DNA from 2 places in the Bordetella sputigena genome. Region 2 is predicted to be linked to the other one. Evidence: riboswitches for the same ligand, from Rfam matches in the RefSeq annotation. Region 2 holds a riboswitch; the other holds the start of a gene.

Region 1 (7,983 bases), on a different contig from region 2:
ACTGGCGCGGAATATCCACGGCTGGACCCTGACCCCCGGCGGCACCGCCGGCTACAAGAAGGCGGAAGTCATGCGCGGCGGCGTCGACACCCGCGGCCTGGACCAGAAGAGCATGCAGGCGCGCGGCGTGCCCGGCCTGCACTTCATCGGGGAGGCCGTCGACGTGACGGGCTGGCTGGGCGGCTACAACTTCCAGTGGGCCTGGGCCTCCGGCGTCGCTTGCGGCCGGGCGCTCTGACCGGGGCTGGACGTCCAGGCCTGGCGTGCCGAGGCCCGCGCCGCGCGACTCGCGCTGTCCGAATCCCTTCCGCATGAGCGGATTCTTCTGGATCCGGCCAATCTGGTGCCGTTTCGTACCGCTCGCCCTTGTTCCCTCGGCACGCGTAGTGGAAACTGAACGCCAGCTGTCCGGCGCGGCGCGTTTTTTGCTCTCTGGGCGACCACGCGGGTCGCCACCCAGACCACCACGCGTGCCATGCGAGCAAAGAAGATGCGCACGCCACGCGCATCACGGGAAAAGGGACGCAACATGAACACGCACATACGTTCGCTGGCCGGCGCCGGCGCCGGCAAGGCCTTGATGGTCGTCGTGCCGCTGCTGGCCGCGATCGGTGCCTGGGCGATATGGCTGTCCCTGGAAGACAGCCATCCGCAGATCGCCAACGCCTGGCTGGGCGGGCTGATCGCGGCGGGGGCGACGGCGGCCGGTACCTTGCCGGTCATGTTTTCCCAGCGCCTGTCCGAGCGGGTGCAGGACACCATGTTCGGTTTCGGCGCCGGCGTGATGCTGGCGGCCAGCGCGTTTTCGCTGGTGGCCCCGGGGATCCAGGCCGCGCGCGACCTCGGCGCCGGCCCATGGGGCGCCGGCATGACGGTGGGCGCGGCTATCCTGCTGGGCGGCGCGGCCTTGCTGTGGCTGGAGCGCTGCGTACCGCACGAGCATTTCATCAAGGGCCGGGAAGGACATGACGCCCGCATGCTCAAGCGCACCTGGCTGTTCATTTTCGCGGTCATGCTGCACAACCTGCCGGAGGGCCTGGCCATCGGCGTGGGCTTCGGCGGCACCGATCCCATGCGCGCCGGCGCGCTGGCCACCGGCATCGCGATCCAGGACGTGCCGGAAGGCCTGGTCGTCGCGGTCGCCCTGCTGGCGGCGGGCTATGGCCGGGCATTCGCCGTGACCCTGGGCATGGTGTCCGGGCTGATCGAGCCGATCGGCGCGCTGGCCGGCGCCGCGGTGATGGCCTGGTCAACGGTACTGTTGCCCTGGGGCCTGGGTTTCGCCGCCGGCGCCATGCTGTTCGTCATCAGCCACGAGATCATCCCGGAATCGCATCGCAAGGGGCACGAGGTCTATGCCACGGGCGGCCTGATGCTGGGCTTCGTGCTGATGATGCTGCTGGACACCGCCCTGGCCTGAGTTGTATTCTTCGCCACGCTGTCACGCATCGTGCGGGAGAGAGCGGCACGCCCCCCGGCGCGCCGCCGCCGAAGGCGCAATTCGCCCGGAATCGCTCAGGCAACCCATACCGCAGCATGCCTTGCCCGGACCGCGCCGCATTCGGCGCCCGGACGAACACAGCGCTCTGGAGAGAGCCGGCCGTCCGTTACACGCGATGCGCCCGGACGCCGAAGGTGCAAACCCGCCATCCACATGCGCGGGGCAACTCTCAGGCAAAAGGACAGAGGGGCGGAAACACGGCCGGTCTTGGGCGCTTTCCGCATCCAGGCCGGTATCCGCCGCCCTAACGGTACCCTGATGGCCCACTATCGGCCCCCTACCGCCGCTGTCCGGAGCTTTTTGCCATGTCGCACCCCCTGAAGAACACCCCCCTGGCGCAAGCCCATATCGATGCCGGCGCGCGCATGGTCGACTTCGGCGGCTGGAACATGCCGCTGGCGTATGGCTCGCAGCTGGAAGAGCACCACGCCGTCCGGCAGGATGCCGGCATGTTCGACGTGTCGCACATGCTCAACGTCGACGTCACGGGCGCCGACGCCATGGCCTTCCTGCGCCGCCTGATCGCCAATGACGTCTCCAAGCTGACGGCCACGCCCGGCAAGGCGCTGTACAGCTGCATGCTGAATCCCGAGGGCGGCGTGATCGACGACCTGATCGTCTATTTCTTCGCCGCCGACCGCTGGCGCGTGGTGGTCAACGCCGCCACCGCCGACAAGGACGTCGCCTGGATGCAGCGCATCGCCATTGCCGCCCGGCTATCCGTCTCCATCGCGCCGCGCCGGGATCTGTCCATGGTGGCCGTACAGGGGCCGAATGCGCGTGCCAAGGTCTGGGCCGCGCGTCCGGCCTGGAAGGCTGATACGGAAAGCCTGACGCCGTTCACCGCCGCGCGCTTCGAACCCGACACCCTGGTGGCGCGCACCGGCTACACCGGCGAGGACGGCTTCGAGATCGTGCTGCCCTCCACGGAAGTGGTCGCCTTGTGGAACGACCTGGCCGCGCAGGGCGTGCGTCCCTGCGGCCTGGGCGCGCGCGACACGCTGCGCCTGGAAGCCGGCATGAATCTGTACGGCCAGGACATGGACGAAGTCACCCAGCCCGCGCAGGCCGGGCTGACCTGGACCGTCTCATTGAAGGATCCGGCGCGCGCCTTCATCGGCCGCGCGGCCATCGAGGAGTTCGCCACGCCGGCCGCTTTCCTGGGCCTGAAGCTGAACGAACGCGGCGTGATGCGTGCCCATATGGCGGTGCGCACGTCGCATGGCGATGGCGAAATCACCAGCGGCACGATGTCGCCGACGCTGGGCGTGTCGATCGCCTTCGCGCGCATGCCGGTGGGCGTCAATCCCGGCGATACCGTCGAAGTGGACATCCGCGGCAAGTGGGTGCCGGCGACCGTGTGCAAATTGCCCTTCGTCCGCAACGGCAAAGCCATCGAACAACCGTAAACTGGCGATGCCCATGCCGGCGCGTACCGCATGGGCGGGGCGCGCATTACCTCTCTATTCATCCTTGCCACGATTTTTGAATTCTTAGGAGCTCCTTCCATGAGCCTGCCCACCGATCGCAAGTACACCGAATCGCATGAATGGGTGAAAGCCGAAGGCGACGTCTTCGTCGTCGGCATCACCGACCAGGCCCAGGAACAACTGGGTGATCTCGTTTTCGTCGGCGACGTCAAGGTTGGCGCCAAGCTGGCCGCCGGCGATACGGCCGGCGTGGTGGAGTCGGTCAAGGCCGCATCGGACATCTATGCGCCGGTGGCGGGCGAGGTCGTCGCCTTCAACGACGCGCTGGAAGCCGATCCCGCGCAGATCAACAGCGGCGCCTACACCGCCTGGATTTTCAAGATCAAGCCGGACAACTCCGCCGATCTGGACAAGCTGCTGGACGCCGCCGGCTACGAAGCCCTGTAAGGCCACTTTCAAGAGATACCATGTCGCGCCCCCTCGACACGCACACCGATTTCATTCCCCGCCATATTGGTCCTTCCGATGCCGACCAGGCCGCCATGCTGCGCGCGCTGGGCGCGGACAGCCTGGAAGACCTGATCAGCCAGGTCGTGCCGCCCGCCATACGCACCCAGGCGCCGCTGGCGCTGCCGCCGGCGCGCAGCGAGCCGGACGTGCTGGCCGAACTGCGCGACATCGCGCGCGGCAACCAGGTCTACCGCAGCTATATCGGCCAGGGCTATTACGGCACGCATACGCCCAACGTCATCCTGCGCAATATCCTGGAGAATCCCGCCTGGTACACGGCGTATACGCCTTACCAGCCGGAAATCTCGCAGGGCCGCCTGGAAGCGCTGCTGAACTACCAGACCATGGTGGCGGACCTGACCGGTCTGGACATTGCCAATGCGTCGCTGCTGGATGAAGGCACGGCCGCCGCGGAAGCCATGACGCTGGCCCGCCGCGGCGCGAAGTCGTCCAGCAATGTGTTCTTCGTTTCCAGCCACTGCCATCCGCAGACCATCGAGGTCGTGCGCACCCGCGCGGAAGGCCTGGATATCGAAATCGTCGTTGGCGATGAAACCGCCGGGCTGCCCGATTGCTTCGGCGTGCTGGTGCAATACCCGCGCAGCCTGGGCGGCGTGGACGACTATCGCGCCCTGGCCGAAACCGCCCACGCGCGCGGCGCCGTGGTGGCATGCGCCACCGACCTGCTGGCGCTGGCCCTGCTGGCCCCGCCGGGGGCCTGGGGCGCGGACATCGCCGTGGGTTCGGCGCAGCGCTTCGGCGTGCCCTTCGGTTTCGGCGGCCCGCACGCGGGCTTCATGGCCTGCAAGGACGCCTACAAGCGCAATATGCCGGGCCGCCTGGTCGGCGTGTCCAAGGATGCGCAGGGCAACAACGCGCTGCGCCTGGCGCTGCAGACGCGCGAACAGCACATCCGCCGCGAAAAGGCCACGTCCAACATCTGCACGGCGCAGGTGCTGCTGGCTGTGATGGCGGGCATGTACGCCGTCTGGCACGGCCCGGCCGGCATCCGCCGCATCGCCCAGCGCGTGCAGCGCGCCACCGCCATCCTGCGCGCGGCCTTGAGCGACCTGGGCGCCAAGGTCGTCAACGAGACTTTCTTCGATACGCTGCACGTGCGCACGGGTTCCGCCACCGCGGCGGTCCTGGCGGCCGCGGACGCGGTGCGCATCAATATGCGCGCGGTGGATGGCGAGCACGTCGCGGTATCGCTGGACGAGACCGTCACCGACGCCGATCTGACGCAGCTGGCGGGCGTGTTCGCCAGCGGGCTGGGCAAGACTGCTGCCGCGATCGATATCGACGCGCTGGACCCGCGCGCCGGCGCCGGCATCCCGGCCTCCCTGGCGCGCCAGGGCGAAATCCTGGCGCATCCGGTCTTTTCCAGCGTGCAGTCCGAAACCGATATGCTGCGCTACCTGCGCAAGCTGGCGGACAAGGATCTGGCGCTGGACCGTAGCATGATCCCGCTGGGCTCGTGCACCATGAAGCTGAACGCGACGGCCGAGATGATTCCCATCACCTGGCCGGAATTCGCGCACATCCATCCCTTCGCGCCCGCGGCGCAGACCGCCGGCTATCGCCAGCTGATCGACAAGCTGTCGGCCGCGCTGTGCGAGATCACCGGCTACGACGCCGTCAGCCTGCAGCCGAATTCGGGCGCCCAGGGCGAGTACGCCGGCCTGCTGGCGATCCGCGCCTACCATGAGGCGAATGGCCAGCATCAGCGCAACGTCTGCCTGATTCCGTCGTCGGCGCACGGCACCAATCCCGCGTCGGCGCAACTGGCCGGCATGCAGGTGGTCGTCGTGGCCTCCGACGCCAACGGCAACGTGGACGTCGCGGATCTGCGCGCCAAGGTGGCGCAGGTGGGCGATCGCCTGGCGGCGCTGATGATCACCTATCCGTCGACGCATGGCGTGTTCGAAGAGGCCGTCACGGAGATCTGCGACATCGTGCATCAGGCCGGCGGCCAGGTGTATATGGACGGCGCCAACATGAACGCCATGGTGGGGCTCGCCAAGCCCGGCAAGTTCGGTTCCGACGTGTCGCACCTGAACCTGCACAAGACCTTCTGCATTCCGCACGGCGGCGGCGGTCCGGGCGTGGGGCCGGTGGCGGTGCGCGGGCATCTGGCGCCCTATCTGCCCGGCGTGGTGGATGCGGCCGGCAAGCTGCCGGAAGGCGCCAAGGTCGGGCCGGTGTCGGCGGCGCCGTTCGGCTCGGCGGGCATCCTGCCGATTCCCTACATCTACATCGCGCTGATGGGGGCGGAGGGCTTGCTGCGGGCGACCGAAGTGGCCATCCTGAACGCCAACTACATCGCCCATCGCCTGCGCGAGCATTATCCCGTGCTGTATTGCGGCCGCAATGGCCGGGTCGCGCACGAGTGCATCCTGGATGTGCGGCCGCTGAAGGACAGCAGCGGCGTGTCGGCGGAAGACATCGCCAAGCGCCTCATCGACTACGGTTTCCATGCGCCCACCATGAGCTTCCCGGTCGCGGGCACGCTGATGGTGGAGCCCACGGAATCGGAAGGCCTGGCCGAACTGGATCGCTTCGTCGACGCCATGATCGCGATACGCCAGGAAATCGCGCTGATCGAGCGCGGCGAGCGGGATCGGGACGATAACGTGCTGAAGAACGCCCCGCATACCGCCGCCACCTTGATGGCCGACGAATGGCATCACGACTACACGCGGCGCGAGGCCGCCTATCCGCTGGAGTCGCTGAAGGACGGCAAGTACTGGCCGCCGGTGGCGCGCGTGGATAACGCCTATGGCGATCGCAACCTGGTGTGTTCGTGCCTGCCTGTCGAGGCGTATGCCTGAAGCGAAAAGGCCCGGCGCTCGCGCGCCGGGCCTTCTTATCGCCAGATAGTCCCCCATGTGCGGGTCCCGCGCCTTGCCGCCCGGGCCCGCTGCTGCCACCGCCACGCGCAGCGCGGCGGTGGGTAGCAATAACTACTTCGCCACCGGCATGGTGAATTCCGCGCCCTTGGCAATGCTGTCCGGCCAGCGCTGCATCACGCTCTTGTAGCGCGTATAGAAGCGCACGCCTTCCTCGCCATAGGCGTGGTGGTCGCCGAACAGCGACCGCTTCCAGCCGCCGAAGGAATGCCAGGCCATCGGCACCGGAATCGGCACATTGATGCCCACCATCCCTACCTGGATCTGCCGCGCGAAGGCCCGCGCCACGCCGCCATCGGACGTGAAGCAGGACACGCCGTTGGCGAACTCGTGCTCGTTGATCAGCTTCACCGCCGAGGCGAAGTCCGGCACGCGCACCACGCACAGCACCGGGCCGAAGATCTCCTCGCGGTAGATGTTCATCGTCGGCTTGACGTGATCGAACAGCGTGCCGCCCAGGAAGAAACCCTTCTCGCTGCCCGGCACGGAAATATCCCGCCCGTCCACCACCATTTGCGCGCCCGCGGCGATGCCGTCTTCGATATAGCCGCGCACCTTGTTGCGATGCTGCGCGGTGACCAGCGGGCCCATCTCGGCCTGCGGGTCCATGCCGTCCAGCACCTTCAATGCACGCACGCGCGGCGCCAGGCGTTCCACCAGCGTGTCGGCCACGCTGCCCACCGCCACGGCCACCGAGATGGCCATGCAGCGTTCGCCGGCGGAGCCGTAGGCCGCGCCCATCAGCGCATCCGTGACCTGCTCCAGGTCGGCGTCCGGCATCACCACCAGATGGTTCTTGGCCCCGCCCAGTGCCTGCACGCGCTTGCCGCGCGCCGTGCCGTGCGCGTAGATGTATTCGGCGATCGGCGTCGAACCGACGAAGGACAGCGCCTGCACGTCCGGATGGGCGATCAGCGCGTCCACGGCCTGCTTGTCGCCATGCACTACATTGAACACGCCGGGGGGCAGCCCCGCTTCGGTCAGCAGTTCGGCCAGCCGCACCGATGCCGATGGGTCGCGCTCCGACGGCTTCAGCACAAAGGTGTTGCCGCAGGCGATCGCCACGGGGAACATCCAGGCCGGCACCATCATCGGAAAGTTGAACGGCGTAATGCCGGCCACCACGCCCAGGGACTGGCGCATGCTCCAGTTATCGATGCCGCCGCCGATCTGTTCGGTGTACTGGCCCTTCAACAGGTGCGGAATGCCGCAGGCGAATTCGACCACCTCGATGCCGCGCGTGACTTCGCCCTTGGCGTCGGAGAACACCTTGCCGTGTTCGCGCGTGATCAGTTCGGCGAGCTCGTCCTGATGCTGGTCCAGCAGCGCCTTGAAGTTGAACAGGATGCGGGCGCGCTTCAGCGGCGCCGTTTCCGACCAGGCGGGAAACGCCTCGCGCGCCGCGGCTACCGCCAGGTTCACGTCTTCCACGCTGGCCAGCGGCACGCGGGCGGCGATTTCGCCACGCGCCGGATTGAAGACATCGCCGTTGCGGCCGCTGCGGCCGTCGAAGTGCTGGCCGTTGATGTAATGGGGAATGGTCGTCATGGTCAGGCGATTTCCTTCAGCACCGAGCCGATGGTCTGGAAAATCTGCTCGATCTGTTTCTCGTCGATGATCAGGGGCGGCGATA
Region 2 (7,983 bases):
CCCAAAAAAGTACGCCAAATCGAAATGCATGTATCGCTCCGCCGTGCGCTCTTCTTAGTCGTTGACTTTTCGCAAATCGCCTTCTTGTAGACTCCACTTGGCAAGCATCGCGTCGTACGCGCCGCTTTGCACGACGCGCTTGAATGCTGCCTCCACTGCGGCGACGTTGGCGGTTTCACCCTTGCGGAATACGATGCCGATGCGGTTGCGCTGCGTGTTCGGCCCCTTCCCGCTCAGGATGGGGCTGGCGATGGCGAAGTCCTTCGGGCGCTGGGCAACGGCGTAGGTCGCAACGGCCCAGTCCACAAAGGCCGCATTCGCAGATCCTCGCGCCACTTCGTTCATGGCTTCCGCTTGGCCACCGAACGGCCGAAGCGTCATCGGCTTGTTCGCGGGACACGAGTCCTTCACGCGCTCGAGTGCCGCCATTTGCGTCGAACCGCCCATGATGGCCGTGGTGTACCCGCAGGTGTCCGATTCGGTGTTGAAGTACAGCTTGGAGTTCGCCTGAGTGATGAGTCGCACACCGCCAACGAAAACGGTGACGAAATCGAACGACTGCTTGCGCACGTCAGTGATCCCGACCTGCGAGTGAATCACATCAATCTTCTTCGCGATCAGCGCGGGGAACAGGCCAGCGAACGCCATGTTCACGAACTTGGGCTTCAGGCACATGGCCTGTGCGATGGCGGTCATCAGCTCCGGGTCGAGACCCGCGGCCGCGTCGTCCTTCATGAAGGCCGTCGGCGGCGCGGCGAGCGAGATGCCGACCGTCAGCGTGCCGGGTTCGATAAGGTTGGGCGGGGCCGGAAGACAGTTGGAGCCCTGAGCGAACGCGCCTTGCGCGGCGAGAAGGAGCAAAGCGCCGATCGCGCTCAGAACACGAAAATGCCATTTCATGGAACACCTCTTGTGAGTTTGGAACAGGGGATGTAGGTGCGCCTGCGTGCGCTCGCATCCGCACCCGGTAGGCACTTCAACGCACGGTTTTCCAGAGGTGGTCCTTTAGCCGCGTCTTGTCGAGCGTGACGCCAAGGCCGACCTCATCGGAAACTTCCAGGTAGCCGTCTTTCATGCGGGGTTCGAACGGCCTGGTCAGCACCTCGACGTAGCCGGGATGATCCGAGAAGTACGGGTACAACTCAACGTTCAGCAGATTCGAAAGGCAGCCTGCCAGCGCGACGTTTGCCGCAGTCGACAGCGTGCTTGCGCAGTTGTGAGGCGCGATGCGCATATTGGCCGCCTCAGCCATCGCGGCAATCTTCTTGGTTTCGAAGAGGCCACCGGTGTTGCCGATGTCCGGTTGTACGATGTCCACGGCCTGTTCTGCGATCAGGCGATGGAAGCCGCGCGAGGTGTAGACGCGTTCGCCAGCCGCCACCGGAATGTTGACGCGGTCTGAGACTTTCTTCAGCGCCTCTTCATGGAAGGGATCGACGGGCTCTTCAATCCAGGTGATGTCGAACTCTTCGTACCGGCGTGCGAGACGGATTATTTCATCCGTGGTCAGCCCACCGCTCAGGTCGAGCATGATCTCGACGTCGGGTCCGACCGCATTGCGAAGCTCTTTGACGCGGTCATAGGCGAGCTGCATGAACTCCTTGTCCAGTGCGCGGCGCGTCACGTGGCGCAGGGTTCCGCCGGGCAACTGCGTGGCCAAGGGGTAGCACTTCAATGCGCGAAAGCCGTCTTTCAAGGGGCGTTCGCTTGCGCGCGCCCAGTCCAGTGCGTTGTAGCAGTGATAGTTCCAACCGTTCGCGTAGACCGGGACACGGTTGTTGATCTTGCCGCCGAGGAATTCGTACAGAGGCAGGCCGTGAGCCTTGCCCTTGATGTCCCACAGAGCTTGTTCGATCGCACTGACGCCCGCGAATGAGATGGCGCCGCCACCTTTCGTCCAGAAGGACTGGTCGTAGAGAACGTGCCAGATCTCTTCGATGCGGGCGGGGTCTTTCCCAAGGACGTCGCGCGTGACCATTTCGTCCAGCATCGCCGCGGCGGCTGAGGCGCCTAGCCCGTAGGCAATGGCCGCTTCCCCGATGCCCGAAATTCCTGCGTCCGTTTCAAGCTCCAGGATCACGGGAGTGATCGGGCCGCCCTTGACCAGGTAGATGTTCGCGCTCGTGATTTTCATAACACCCCAAAGCAACAGTTGTAGAAGACAATTGATGATTGCTGACAATCGGCAGCTATCTTGCAGCTTGGGGCGTCTCTTATGAATAGGGGTTTACACCTGCAAAACGAGTCATCCGCGGCTATCAGGTGCTAAGTGCACCTAACTGGCGCGCGAAGTCGGTCCAGTGCACCAAATTGGGATTGCACGTGACGGAGCAGGCAATGCCCCCTCCCGATCTGATCTACGCCCGCTGCCGCGCGCTCAGGGCCGCAAAGCCATCCTCCAGGTCACGCTGCAGAAAGTCGAACGGTTCCAGTCCGATGTGAAGACGCAGCAACCAGTTCCCACGCTCCTCTTCGTCGAGCCAGGGAAATGTGTTGGCTCGAATCGGCGCGACGAGGCTGTGCGTTCCTCCCCAGCTGGCGCCGATTTTGAACATCTTGAAGCCTTCGACCATCTCGATCACGCTGCTATCCGCTGTCTTCTTCAGAATCACGCTCAGCAGGCCGTTTCCGCCGCTGAAGTACTGAGAGAACCGATTGTGCTGGCTGTCTTCCGGGTGAGAAGGGCAGATTACTCGTGCGACCGTCGGTTGCTTCTTCAGCCAGTCGGCAACAGTCAGGGCACGTTTGGCGTGCTCCGCGACGCGGACGTCGAATGTTTGGAGGCCTCGCAGCACCAAGGATGCATCGTCCGAGGAAACGCCTTCCCCGAGCATGAACGAGGCCGTCTTGAGGCGCTCATACAGTTCGCGATCATTGACTGTGACAGACCCCATGCAGACGTCGGAATGGCCACTCGCGTACTTGGACAGCGCGTTGCAGACGATGTCGATTCCATGCTTGAAAGGCTTGGTCAGGCCCAGTCCCCAAGCATTGTCGATGGAGACCAGGGCTCCGTGCTCGTGAGCCTCGTGTGCAATCTTCTCCATGTCTTGGATCTCCATGGTGTACGAGCCTGGAGATTCCAGAATCACCAGTCGCGTCGAGGGCGTCAACCACGGCTGAATGGTCGTGGCATCTGCTGGAATGATCGTGTGCTGGATGCCAAGCCGCGACAGGAAAGTGTTGCAGAACTCGCGTGTGGTGCCGTATGCGTTCTGGGCGACCAGGATGTGATCGCCGCCCTTGAGTAGCGCCAACATGGGGAGGTTGACGGCCGACAGGCCGGAAGGCGTGGAAAGGCAGTACTTGCCGCCTTCGAGCTTCGCGATCTCCTCTTCCATGTACCTGACGGTGGGAGTGCCGTACAGGCCATAGCTGAAGCCATCGAACAGCCTGCTACGGCGGTTGGTGAAATCTTCGACCGTGTTGAACTTGATGGTCGATGCCCGATGAATCGGCACAGCGAAGCCCATGAACTCGGGCATGCTCTTGAGGCGGTCATGCATGTCGGCGGGATAGAGCGCGGCTTTTTCCAAGGGTGATCCTTCCAAATCGGTCGAGTAAAAGGTACTGCCCGAGGGGGAGCTCCCCTTGGCCTGCACCTGCCTCCGTTCCAACTCTTCGAGCACAGGCTGACGCAGTGTCGAACGGAGGCGTCGCAAAGTAATAAAGGCGGTTGGTGCGCGTGTTACATGCACCATAAAGATCAATTTTGTCAGCCGCGTTGTCGCGGAGTTGAACGTTCAGTTATCACATGGCATCGTTTGGTTATATGCTTGCCGACATCGCACAATCTGGGTGCTCCATGCGCGTCACTGAAATTGAAACCTTCAGGGCCATCCTTCAAGCAGGATCGGCGAGGAAGGCCGCAAGCCTGCTCGGCTTGTCGCAGGCCGGGGTGAGCAAGGCGATCCGGCGCCTTGAGGCCGAGGCGGGATTTCCACTGTTCCTGCGGCTCCGCGGACGGTTGCAGCCGACGCCGGAAGCCATGGCGCTTGCTCCCGATGTGGATCGGATGTACGTCGGGCTCAGTGCCATCGCTCATCGCATTAAGGCGCTCAGGGAGTTCGGTGTCGGCGCTCTACAGATCGCCAGTAATCCCGCCTTTGGCTCGGGACTTATTCCGCGCGCGTTGGCGCGCATGGCGCGGTCGAAAAACGAAGACCAGCGGCCGAACGTCTCTCTGCAGATCCTGAGCTCTCGGGATGTGCGGGAGCGTGTGGCTGCGGGCGAGTTCGACGTAGGCTTTTTTGCAGACGAGGTCGTTACTGACGGGCTGGAATGCACCGTCTTCGCCGAGCAGCCCGGTGTGGTCGTGATGCCGCAAAATCATGCGCTGGCACGTCACACGCTCATCCAGCCGCACCATCTGGCCGAAGTCCCCTTCTTGGCCATGAATCCGGAAGACTCGTCGCGCCGGCGGCTGGAGGAAAAGCTCAAGGAGCACGGCGTCCAGTTGAACATTGCCGTCCATACCCCTTACGCACTCAACGTCTGCGAACTGGCTCTGGCAGGGCTGGGTGTCGGTATCGTGAACCCGATCACCGCGCTTGATTACAGCACCAGAGGCCTGACGTTTCGCAAGCTATCGTTCGATGCAACGGTCATCTGCATCCAAGCGGTTCCCGCCGGACGACTGCTCTCGGGCACCGCCAAAGAATTCCTAGTGGCCCTTCGCACACAGTTGGCGGAAGAGGAGCAGCTCCTGCAGACGAAGCTCAAGGAGAAGTAGGGCGGCATGTGCGCCGCTCGTGCCTGATCGTCGATTCCCCATTTGGCCCGCGGGCACCCGGGCACGTTTTTCTTTGCTGATTGCTGACAATCTCGTACAATCTCGAACTCTACGGCTTCGAGTGGTACCCGTATGGCACTGACCGCGGTCAAAAAGCAATCTGCAGAACAGTTGGCGACGGAAGCTTTGCGGAAGCAAATCGTGTCCGGAGAAATCTTGCCGGGTACTCGAATCACCGAGGTCAGCCTTTCTGATCAGCTCAGTCTTTCGCGCGGGACGATCCGGATTGCGCTGTACCAGCTCGCGCAAGAGGGGCTGGTCAAGCAGACCCCGTTCACTGGTTGGGCTACCGCGTCCATAGAGACGGAAGATCTGTGGGAGCTGTACACGCTTCGAGCGGGGCTGGAGGGAACGGCGGCGCGCATTTTGTGTGAGCGCATGGACCATGAGCGTGAGCGGGTATTGACCTCGGCATTCACGAACCTCTTGACCGCATGCTCGGGAGGGAAATACCACATCATCGCGGATAAGGACTTCCTCCTGCACCGAACCATTGTGGACTTGGCCGGAAACAAGCGTCTTGCCGAGCACTATCGCTTGGTCGAGCAGCAGATCCGCATCTTTGTCGCGTCTACCTACAACTTCGTTGCCAAGCCGCAGGACGTTGTGAACCACCACCAACCATTCATTGACGCATTGGTGGCGCGAGATGCCAATCTTATTGAAAAGCTCTTGCGTGAGCATGCGATTGGGGAAGGGAGCAAGCTCTATCAGCATCTCTCGTCCGTAAGAGATGGGACGGACACACAGGCGCAGCGCTGACGATCCTAAGCCGCGCAGTCTTCAATTAGCAGTACAACGACGGGTCTTGCTCGCGGAATTGATGGGTGCCGGGATGCCGCATTCCACTACGCGAGGTCGTGTTCGAGATGCCCCGGATCTAGTGGGCCATTATGCTGGTTGGCGCAAGTTAGCCTTGCTTGCGCAACGCGTGCTGATCACATATCATCGTCCGGTCTGTTCGGGAGAGCCCTTTGTCGCAAGACATAAGGCGCCGAAGGAGCAACCGCCCCGGAAACTCTCAGGCAAAAGGACCGATCAGGCAATAGCACTCTGAAGAGCAGATGGTGTCGTCTACCATCACACCGCAGGAGCAAGCGTCCGTCTCGACGATGTGACGTGAATCTCTCAGGTTCCAAACAGAGGGGGCATGCAGCGCGCTGGCGCATGCATACCTCTCATTGACGTTTGGGCCTGGATCATGAAATCAATCGCAATCATTGGCGGTGGAATCACGGGAGTGACCACCGCGTACGCGCTCGCAAAGCGTGGCTTCGTTGTCTCCTTGTTCGAGAAGCATCGGTATGCAGCGATGGAGACCTCGTTCGCGAATGGAGGGCAGCTGTCTGCTTCCAACGCGGAGGTGTGGACGCACCCCTCAACCTTGCTCAAGGGGGTGAAATGGATGCTCAAGCCCGATGCGCCGCTGCTTGTCAATCCCAAACCCAGCTGGCACAAGTTGTCGTGGTTCGCTGAGTTCGTGGCAAATATTCCGCGCTACGAAAGCAACACCACGAAGACTGCTCGACTCGCCATCGCAGCCCGCGAGCAGCTATTCAACTGGGCGAGCGCCGAGGGCATCTCCTTCGATTTGGTGAAACGAGGCATTCTGCACATCTACCGCGATCGAAAAGGCTTCGATCATGCCGGGCGCGTTTCTGCGCTGCTTGCCGCGGGAGGCCTCGAGCGGCGCGCCGTGACGCCGCAAGAGATTCACGCCCTCGAGCCGACACTGGCGGGTCAGTACTACGGCGGGTACTACACCGAAAGCGATTCCACGGGTGACATCCACAAGTTCACAATCGGGATGGCTGCGGCCATCGAGCGTTTGGGGGTATCCACTTGGTACGGGACGAGTGTCAAACACGTCATGAGCGATGGGAATGAAGCAACGATCGTGTTTGAGCAAAACGGGGAAGAAGTCAAGGCCCGCTTCGACGCTGTGGTGATCGCAGCGGGAATCGCGAGCCGTGCCCTGGCCGCCCAATTAGGCGACCGCGTGAATATCTACCCGGTAAAAGGCTATTCGATCACCGTGAACTTGACGGATGAAGCCAGCCAGGCAGCTGCGCCGACCATCAGCCTGCTCGATGACGAAACTAAAATTGTCACCAGCAGACTTGGGGTCGACCGCTTCCGCATTGCAGGGACTGCTGAGTTCAACGGCGATAACAGAGACATCCGCGCGGACAGAATACGCCCACTGACTGATTGGGTCGCTCGATGCTTTCCGGGGGTCAGCACGCGGCAAGTCGTGCCTTGGGCGGGCCTGCGCCCCATGATGCCCGACATGATGCCGCGTGTTGGAAGAGGCAAGAAGCCCAACGTCTTCTACAACACCGGGCACGGCCACCTCGGTTGGACACTCTCCGCTGCGACGGCGGACCAAGTGGCACAGATTATTGGTAGCGCGGCCGCCCAGTTAAGCAGCGGCATTGCCAGCGTTTCTCCGCGCGCCACGGCCTGACCTTGTGATGCCGGGATGACCACCGAGGAGGGGCGGGCGGCAGGTCGGCTGGAGCGACCGAAGACCCGACCCCGGAGAATCCGCAAAGAGTCTGCGCCGGTGACTAGCACTGCGCGCACCAGCGGTTCCCTCGGTGGGGTTGCGGCGTTCAACAGCGTTACGTCTTGCCTCGGCTTTTTCGCTGACGCGATGCAACGAATTCATAGCCCATATTCTTGAATATTCACCATGCGTGTCAATGAAATCGAGATGTTCAGGGCTATTCTTCAATCGGGCTCGTCCAGAAAAGCCGCCAACCTGCTTGGCATCTCGCAACCGGCGGTCAGCAAATCGATCAAACGTCTCGAGGCTGAAGCGGGTTTCCCGCTTTTTCTCCGTCTTCGCGGCCGATTACAGCCTACGCCTGAGGCCCTGGCCTTGCTGCCCGATATCGACCGGATGTTCGTAGGCCTTAGCGCGATCGCTCATCGCATGAGGACGTTGAGGGAGTTTGGCGTCAGGACGTTGCAGATCGCATGCAATCCCGCGTTCGGCGCAGGCCTGATTCCACGGGCGCTCGCCAGGATGAGAGAGGGTAGGCAACCGATGGAGTGGCCAAGCGTTTCGCTGCAAATCCTGAGCTCCTGTCAGGTTCGGGAGCGCGTTGCTGCAGGCGAGTTCGACATCGGATTTTTCGCGGACGAAATTACGACGGAAGGCATCGAGACCACGGTATTTGCAGAAC

The links. A riboswitch is a leader RNA that binds a small molecule or an ion and turns the genes downstream of it on or off. The one in region 2 is predicted to bind glycine.
Region 1: another riboswitch for glycine. It lies ahead of gcvT (glycine cleavage system aminomethyltransferase GcvT); the one in region 2 lies ahead of ACNA0R_RS05945 (D-amino acid dehydrogenase).

The regions. Positions count from the first base shown of each region.
Region 1 is NZ_CBCSCA010000009.1:22,942-30,924, forward strand. Features, by position in the region: gene ACNA0R_RS17645 (BaiN/RdsA family NAD(P)/FAD-dependent oxidoreductase) at 1-238, shown strand, start outside; gene ACNA0R_RS17650 (ZIP family metal transporter) at 530-1,420, shown strand; glycine riboswitch at 1,444-1,542, shown strand; glycine riboswitch at 1,577-1,696, shown strand; gene gcvT (glycine cleavage system aminomethyltransferase GcvT) at 1,807-2,910, shown strand; gene gcvH (glycine cleavage system protein GcvH) at 3,010-3,378, shown strand; gene gcvP (aminomethyl-transferring glycine dehydrogenase) at 3,399-6,272, shown strand; gene ACNA0R_RS17670 (CoA-acylating methylmalonate-semialdehyde dehydrogenase) at 6,405-7,898, opposite strand; gene aptA (omega-aminotransferase AptA) at 7,901-7,983, opposite strand, start outside.
Region 2 is NZ_CBCSCA010000003.1:1,060-9,042, reverse strand. Features, by position in the region: gene ACNA0R_RS05975 (amino acid ABC transporter permease) at 1-30, opposite strand, end outside; gene ACNA0R_RS05970 (transporter substrate-binding domain-containing protein) at 55-900, opposite strand; gene ACNA0R_RS05965 (mandelate racemase/muconate lactonizing enzyme family protein) at 977-2,134, opposite strand; gene ACNA0R_RS05960 (trans-sulfuration enzyme family protein) at 2,358-3,536, opposite strand; gene ACNA0R_RS05955 (LysR substrate-binding domain-containing protein) at 3,773-4,732, shown strand; gene ACNA0R_RS05950 (GntR family transcriptional regulator) at 4,865-5,554, shown strand; glycine riboswitch at 5,745-5,839, shown strand; gene ACNA0R_RS05945 (D-amino acid dehydrogenase) at 5,994-7,259, shown strand; gene ACNA0R_RS05940 (LysR substrate-binding domain-containing protein) at 7,488-7,983, shown strand, end outside.